Regions from separate parts of the Paenibacillus tundrae genome, predicted to be linked through region 1. Evidence: riboswitches for the same ligand, from Rfam matches in the RefSeq annotation. Region 1 holds a riboswitch; the other holds the start of a gene.

Region 1 (4,195 bases):
GAGTACTTTTGCCACAGCCGGATGGACCGACAATGGCTACAAATTCGCCTTGCCCAACCGTTAGGGACAGATCATCCAATACGGAGAGTGTTTTGCGTCGCTCACGATATGAGGCATGAACCTGCATAACCTCAAGAGCTGGAGAGGCTTGGGTAATCCCGCTTGGTAGTAATGTAGAATCAGACTGTTGAATTGTTGTCTGTGTCGTTGAATTTTGGTTTGTCCCATGTTCATGTTCATTCATTAGGTTATCGGTAAGGTGATCGTTCAGTTTCTTCTGCTCGTCTCTCATCCCGGTTTCACATCCTTGCCACAAGGTTTTCCAGTGCCATTATTATCGTTTTTGTGGTCGCCAGCGCACGAGTAGCTTCTCAAGCAGTGCAATCAGTAGGAAGAGCAACAGACTGAGCGCCACAATAATCATAATGGCTACAAATAGTCGATCCGTTCGATATGCAGACTTCTGTAACATCATGTAGTATCCGATGCCCTTATCTGCTCCGATCCATTCTGCAATGATGGCTCCCATCACACTATATGTAGCGGCTATTTTGATTCCAGAGAAGACTGAGGGCAGCGCGTGCGGAAGCTCCAGTTTCCAGAATAGCTGTCCACGTTTGGCGCCAGCCATACGCATATAGTTCATCATCATGGCATCCGTACGGGTTAATCCATCCATGGCGGCTACGGCGACAGGGAAGAAGCAGACCAGAATGATGGTAATTAATTTGGGCAGCAATCCGAATCCGAACCAGATCAGCAAGAGCGGTGCTAGCGCGATGGTTGGAATGTTCTGGCTTAGGATAAGCAAAGGATAGAGCGCAGACTTTAGAAATGGGATCAGGTGAAGCACCATGGCAATCAGCAGTCCCACCAACGTTCCTGCGGCGAATCCGATGAGTGTTAACTGGATCGTTGCCCATGCATGCATACCAAGTCGATCCGCCTGTGAAGCTGCTTCACGAGCGATGTCCGAAGGGGCAGGTAGCATCCACTTTTCAATATGAAACAGCGAGACCGCTCCTTGCCATATCGCAATAAAGAGAATAACCGCCACAAGGGGCGGCCATACGCTTTTGAAATAGGCATGCATTAGCGATATTTCTCCGTTAGTTTATCCATGCTGAATCCGGCACCGCCGCTATGGGCGATTTTGATCTGGGAGATGATGCTTGGGCTACCAGCGTCCACAAGTGCTTCATGCATTTTGCGAACAACGTCCAGCAGTTCCTCCAGCTCACCTTCCATCGTTGTTTCTAGGGGATTGACCTGATATTTCACACCAGATTGTTGAATGACTTCAATAGCGCGATCTACATACGGATATGAGTCCTCACCATTTGGCGTCTTCGGGATGACTTGAATACTGAGTAATGTGCTTGCCATGGAGTTCACGGCTCCTTTCGAGTTAGGTTGTATAAGTTGAATCAGCGTTACACTTAACACTCCGATTGCAGTACCCTCTTACGATCACTGTTATCCCCGGATTTCATGAATGAATCTTAAATGGAGTAAATCCGGGTATAAAGGTGAGCGCTTCGCTTCTCCAGATGGGTTCTGCACTCTTCGTTTGTGTAAAAAGTTCAACTTAAACAATGATTATTGGGGTAAGAAATCGTTCGTATATGCCTTGCTCACATCGATCTGTTCATCCAGCAGCTTCTTGCTGAACATCCAGTCCGTATAGTTCTGCCATACTTCCTTTTTCTGTTCGCCCCAGCGTGGTGCATCGTCTGTGTATTTCGGGCTAAGCCACTTCTGGCTTGCGAGCACAAGATCCTTATCGAGATCCGGTACGGCTTTGATCAGAATATTAGCAGCGTCTTCGGGATGATCAATGGCATACTGATACCCTTCAGACGTGGCTTTCATGAACGCTTTAACCAGTTCAGGATCGTTCTGAATCGTGGTTTCATTCGTTACCAATACAGGTGTGTAATAGTCGAGTGCTTCGGAGTAGTCTTTGACATACAACATGTCGATCGGCTCTCCGCGAAGCTCAGCCTCAATCCCAGTCCATGCATAGAAGATCCAGGCAAAATCGATATCGCGTTTCACGGCAGTGAAGAAGTCGGCATCGCCCATGTTAATGTTTTTCACTTTGGACACGTCAGCGCCTTCGCCCTCCATAATGGATTGCATTACAGCTTCCTCCACTGGGGAGCCCCAGCCTCCATAGGTTTTACCTTCGAAGTCTTTCGGGGATTTAATGTTCCGATCCGTCGGTGCTGCAAATCCAGATGTATTATGTTGAATAACGGCAGCAATCGAGACGAGTGGTACACCTTGGGTACGCGCCTGAGTTACACTTTCCTGATAACTTACGCCAAAAGGAACCTCATTCGAAGCGACCATCGTGTCAGCGCCGCCAGCACCAGGTTGCACGATCTCCACGTTTAAGCCCTCGGCTTCGTAGAATCCTTGATCTACCGCTGCATATAAGCCGGTATGGTTCGTATTCGGTGTCCAGTCCAGTACAACTTTAACATCCCGGAGTGCTGCGTTATCACCTTCACTACTGTTCTCGGTGTTAGTATCTCCGTTAGATTGGGCAGGGCCAGCTTCCTTGCTTCCGCAAGCCGTGATTGCAATCAAGGTTACGCATAGGAGCAACAAGCCGATCATTTTACGCCATCTCATCTTCATTCTCTCCTTCATGTTGTCCGCCTAATTGGCGAGGGTTCTCCTTGGCTTCATATCCAAGCATCGTGCATAAATCAACAGAATTATACCGGCTATGATCTGGATGTCTTTTTTATGTAAAGTGATATGCAAAAGAACATAAAAAAAGCGCCCCGGATTCCGGGACGCGTGCAGGCGTTAGAGAAGTAGCGCGCAGCGATATAGCTGGGCCTATTCGATATACTCCGATTCCTACGCTGGCATGATCCAGATCAGGTCTAAGGGTTAGTATCTTGTGGGATACACTCTCAGCCGGCCAATTCCGACTCCCCTGGGAAACTATGAAGTTAAGGGTGTTACTAGGTGTAATTATAGGCGAGTGAGAACATTGTGTCTATATGTGACCGTCAAAAAGAAAGATTAACGCTGGAAGAATTCGATCCATTCCTTCTCTGGGCCATAGATGAAGAAGTAGCGGTAACCGTTCGGCAGGGTGATGATCTCTCCATCAATAAATTCGGCTTCCGTCGCTTGTATACGCTCATATTCAGCATCAAGATCCTCCACGTGAATCGCAAAATGATGCACAGTTCCTTCGGAGGGAAGTTTGTCGCTATATCCCTGAATCAGTTCAATTTCAGTTTCATCACTGCCATTGAATCCGAGGAAAGCAAGTTGGATCACACCATTGGTATGGGTAACGCGGTCTTTCAGCTCAAGGCCAACGATCTCGGTATAGAAACGAAGCGTGGTTTCCAGATCACGGACAGCGATACCGATGTGGTCGATACGTTTTTGAAAGCTCATTGTATAGTAATCCTCCTAACTGATTCGTGAATATGGTTTACATTTAAGCCGTATCATAGGGGGATAATTCTGGGTTGTCAAATGGGAAAATAATGAGTTTATCTAGATGAAATGTTCTATATTTCAATATAAACATAAGGTATCTTATTAAAGTTCACAAAGTGTTCACTTATGTGACCCTATTCCTCATCTTTATAATTGTCCAAGTAGAAGAGAGGATGAGAGAATTGCCAACAACAAAGAAAGAACATACGTATTTTGGATTGATGATGTGCACAGGAATGGTAGTCGTTATGATGACTTTCAATTTACTGTATAACGGATTAATGTGGAGTATGTCTCCGCTAGAGATCTTATTTCAGTTTGTCCTATGTTTTATTGTAGCTTTTGTGGTGGAAAGCTTTATCGTTGGGCCGGTGGCTCAGAAAATTGCCTTTGCATTGCCATTCAATAAATCGAATAAGGTGATCGGCATTTTGGCGATTTCTGTGTTCATGGTTGTGGGAATGGTGCTAATGATGTCGATGTATGGGATGCTTACGGCGTATCTTGCCAATCAATTGAATGGGAAGTCTCTCGTGGAAACGTATCTTCACACCATACTGCGGAACTTTAGCCTGGCGTTACCGTTACAGTTGCTCATCATTGGGCCGCTTGTTCGATATGTATTCGTTAAATTCATAAAAGCTAAAGAGAATGCGGCTCCCTTCGTTAATACAGGAGCATAATTGGAAAATAGAGGAGAAAAGTGTTAATATTTTTGCCA
Region 2 (4,195 bases), 510 kb from region 1:
CGGTTTGTGAACATAAATGAGGTGGCTTCAACATTATAGGTATAGACAATCTTGCTAATATTGATGCAAATGAAGTCTTTGAATTCAAGCGTAAATTCAATGCGGAGTTTTCTGGGGTATATCTAACTGTGTCGGAGGTTAAGGTGTGTAAAAGTTACATAGTTCATAATGCGTAATGCTTAATCCATGATTCATAATGCAATAAAGCTAAAGGATGTACATGCGACGGACAGGCTCAGCATATAAACCCTGCGCCCCGGCGGGGTTGCCGCGGTGCAGGGGTGCATGGCTACGCCAGCATCCCACGCACCGCCGCAGCGAACTGCGCAGCCGCTGCGCGCACGTCGGCCGCGCCCGCAATGGCGGAGATGACGGCTACGCCGTCGGCTCCAGCCGCCATCACGGCGGCCGTGGTATCGGGCGTAATGCCGCCGATACCCACCACCGGAACTGCGATGCCTGCGGCGCGCAGTTCCGCAACCCCTGCGGGGCCCAGCACAGCATGGGCATCCGCTTTGGAGCGCGTCGGGTACATTGGCCCGACGCCAAGATAGTCGGCGCCCGCCTGCACCGCACGGCGGGCTTCCTTCACGGAGTGGGCGGATACGCCAAGCATCCGCCCAGCTCCCATGCGGGCGCGTACAAGCGCCGCGTCCGCATCGTCTTGGCCGACATGTACACCGTCGGCCTCCACAGCTACAGCCAGCTCCACATCATCGTTCACGATGAACGGTATTCCGTGCTGGCTGCACACCTCGCGAAGCCGCCATGCTAGAGCTAGGCGGGCTTCGCCAACCAGGGCACCAGTTCCTTTTTCCCGGAACTGGAACAGCGTAATGCCGCCAGCAATCGCCTGGCGCAGCACCTCCACAGGGTCTTGCGTGGTATTCACGCTACCCATCACCAAATACACTTGCATTGCGCGTCGCACCGCGTCTGCATTCAGCTCATGCATCACTGCCCACCTCGCTGCCTGCGCTGATACGCAAAATGATTCGTCGGCCCATGCCCAGCGCCAATGCCTAGCTCATCTTCAATGGCTGCCTGAATGAATGCTCGCGCAGTCGTGACGGCAGCCAGAACGGACGAACCTTTCGCCAGTTCAGCCGTAATGGCGGCAGAATACGTACAGCCTGTTCCGTGAGTATGAGGGGTCACAATTCGAATATTCTCCAGATAGTGAAAGGACTGCCCATCATAGAGTACATCGACAATCATGCCGCCCGTATCATGGCCGCCTTTGATCAAGGCATACGCAGAGCCCATCTGCACAAGGCGTCGGGCTGCCTCTTCCCGTTCACTTAAATTTCGAATGGACATGTCTGTCAGCAGTTCAGCTTCAGGAATATTTGGCGTGGTGATCTGTGCATGCGGGATCAGCTCCGTAATCAGTGTCTGAATAGCCTGCTGCTGAAGCAGCGGTGCGCCGCCCTTGGCTACCATAACGGGATCAATGACCAGATTAGACCATTCATAATGGCGCCATTTCTCGGCAACCAATTGAATAGTTTCCGTACTGTAGAGCATACCTGTTTTCACCGCATTAGGCTTGAAGTCGTCTCCGGTCGAATCGAGCTGTTGGGCTATCCCTTCATACGAAATCGGAAATACACCCTGAACTCCTGTTGTATTCTGCGCTGCAATGGCAGTAATGACGGTCATACCATATACACCAAGTTCTTGAAAGGTTTTGAGATCGGCTTGAATTCCAGCACCGCCGCCATTGTCCGATCCAGCGATTGTTAGAGCCTGAGCTATACGCATGGTGTATCTTCACCTCCATGGATGTGGCGAATAAGAGCACGTTGCTGTAGTACAGATGGGGATACATGGCCCAGTTGGTTCAATAGCTCGATCTGGAAACTGCCAGGGCCCTGGCTTTCCGTACGATCTGCAGCCATCTCAGCAGCAACACCGTAGAAGGCGAGAGCTTCTACCACACTATCCAGACGCTCCTTGTCGTCAGTCGCCACAGCTGCAAATGCGCCAATTACAGCACTGAGCAGACATCCCGCACCGGTAACTTGAGTTAAGAGGACGTGACCGTTGCTCACGAGATAGGTCAGATGTCCATTCGTAATGACATCTTCGCGACCCGTGATCACAACGATACAGTTTAACTTTTGAGCTGCACGCTCAGCTATTCCGATTCGATCTCCTTCACCTTGTCCAGCATCTACACCTTTGCTATTCCAGTGCTCACCAATAACATTGGCGACTTCTGCCACATTGCCACGCAAGATCGTGAGACGTAGCTCACGAACGAGCATCTGAACCTGCTCAGAGCGATAAGATGTGGCACCAGCGCCAACAGGATCAAGCACGACAGGGACTTGATGGGCGTTGGCAGATATACCAGCGAGCATGATGGACTGCACAACATCTGTATTAAGTGTGCCAATGTTGAGGACAACCGCGCCGGACATTTTCGCAACATCGGCAACCTCCTCGTGTGCATAAGCCATAAAAGGTGATGCTCCAAGTGCAAGCAAGCCATTGGCTACAAAGGGAGCTACCACAATGTTGGTGATATTGTGCACTAACGGATTTTGAGTGCGTATACGTTCCAAGTAAGACATCTGTTTTCCTCCATAAATTCATTTTCATAACTCACTGGCATTTTCCCAGAATTACATGTAGGCAAGCGGCTGAGAAATGCTATATTCTGATCTGCGATGACTCATTTTTTATCCTGAAAAATGCAAAAAGCCCCGCCCATTTCCGGAGAAATGAGTGGGGCTGAAGATTCAATTCGCAATTGGTTTTCATCATCCATATTCTGTATGATGAAACGCATGATGTTTATTGAAAGGCCGCTCCACTTCCCTCCGCTGGTATGATCCAGATCAGGTTCAAAGGGTCCGAAAGTTCATTCGTCTCAGCCGTCAGGCTCCCCCAGTGCATTGCTATATTCAGTTTTAGTACTTTTTGAACAGGTATTTATAGCTCCAGCATATATCACATGCAAGTCAGATGTAAAGAAGGGATGTGCCAGATTTCTGCTTCCGCTGAGCAGCAGGAATCTGATCTGAAACGTTGTTGTTCCCTACTTCCTAACCCGATATAATAGAGGTTGTTCCAAAAGAACACTTTAATCACGAACTAGTGAAAGTGTTATCGTTATATCACCAAATGAAGGTGGGACGCTTTCCCTCCGGAGAAGAATGGGGATCCGAGTTGAAAACATTCAAGAAAGTCTACATCGAAATTACAAGCATCTGTAACTTGGCGTGCAGCTTCTGTCCGCAGACCAAGCGTGCCAAAAATTTCATTGACCCTGACGTCTTTAATAATATACTGGATCAGATTAAGCCTCATACCAAACACATATATCTTCACGTCAAAGGTGAGCCGTTACTGCATCCCAAAATCGATCTGCTGCTGGATTCTGCACACGAGAAGGGGTTCAAGGTTAATATCACGACCAATGGTACGTTGCTGCCCAAGACACAGCATAAGCTGCTAGGTAAGCCAGCGTTACGTCAGATGAACTTTTCCTTGCACAGCTTCGACGGACATGAAGGCTCGACAGACCGCGAAGGCTATTTGAATAATGTGTTGACCTTTGTTCGTGAAGCGGTGAAACATAATGTTATCATTTCATTCCGACTATGGAACCTGACACAGGATAACTTTACGAATGCTCAGATGAACCGAAACCGGGAAACGCTTGAGGTGTTGGAGCGGGAGTTCGACTTGGATTTTCGGATCGAAGAAAAGGTCGTACCAGGTAGCGGTGTCAAAATCGCTCCGAATGTATACCTCAATCAAGATCATGAATTCCAGTGGCCAAGCTTGGATGCACCAGAGGATGATGGCAAAGGCTTCTGTCACGCACTTCGTAGTCAAGCAGCCGTTTTGGTGGATGGCACGGTTGTACCGTGTTGCCTGGATGGCGAAGGTGTAATTAACTTAGGCAACGTACATGAGAAGTCATTCTCGGAGATCGTTGATGGGGAACGAGCCAATAACTTATTTTATGGATTCTCGAAGAGGCAGGCCGTTGAAGAATTGTGCCGCAAGTGTGGGTACCGCCAGCGGTTTGGCGCATAGTTAGCATCGTTAGACATAACAAATAGTCCAATTGAGATCACGTTATCTGGTTACAGATGGCGTGATTTTTTGCTGTTTTTGCACAATGTTCATTTGTTCATCTGCCCTAAATAGAGCATATTCGAAGTTCAGAATAGCATAC

Evidence for each region. A riboswitch is a leader RNA that binds a small molecule or an ion and turns the genes downstream of it on or off. The one in region 1 is predicted to bind thiamine pyrophosphate.
Region 2: it holds a riboswitch for thiamine pyrophosphate, as region 1 does, so the genes downstream of both, thiM (hydroxyethylthiazole kinase) here and V6W81_RS02080 (ABC transporter substrate-binding protein) in region 1, are expected to answer to the same signal.

The regions. Positions count from the first base shown of each region.
Region 1 is NZ_CP145605.1:442,780-446,974, forward strand. Features, by position in the region: gene V6W81_RS02065 (ABC transporter ATP-binding protein) at 1-127, opposite strand, end outside; gene V6W81_RS02070 (ABC transporter permease) at 335-1,093, opposite strand; gene V6W81_RS02075 (thiamine-binding protein) at 1,093-1,386, opposite strand; gene V6W81_RS02080 (ABC transporter substrate-binding protein) at 1,600-2,640, opposite strand; TPP riboswitch at 2,854-2,965, opposite strand; gene V6W81_RS02085 (VOC family protein) at 3,043-3,429, opposite strand; gene V6W81_RS02090 (hypothetical protein) at 3,657-4,157, shown strand.
Region 2 is NZ_CP145605.1:954,785-958,979, forward strand. Features, by position in the region: gene thiE (thiamine phosphate synthase) at 290-955, opposite strand; gene thiD (bifunctional hydroxymethylpyrimidine kinase/phosphomethylpyrimidine kinase) at 955-1,764, opposite strand; gene thiM (hydroxyethylthiazole kinase) at 1,755-2,579, opposite strand; TPP riboswitch at 2,807-2,907, opposite strand; gene V6W81_RS04245 (radical SAM/SPASM domain-containing protein) at 3,178-4,053, shown strand.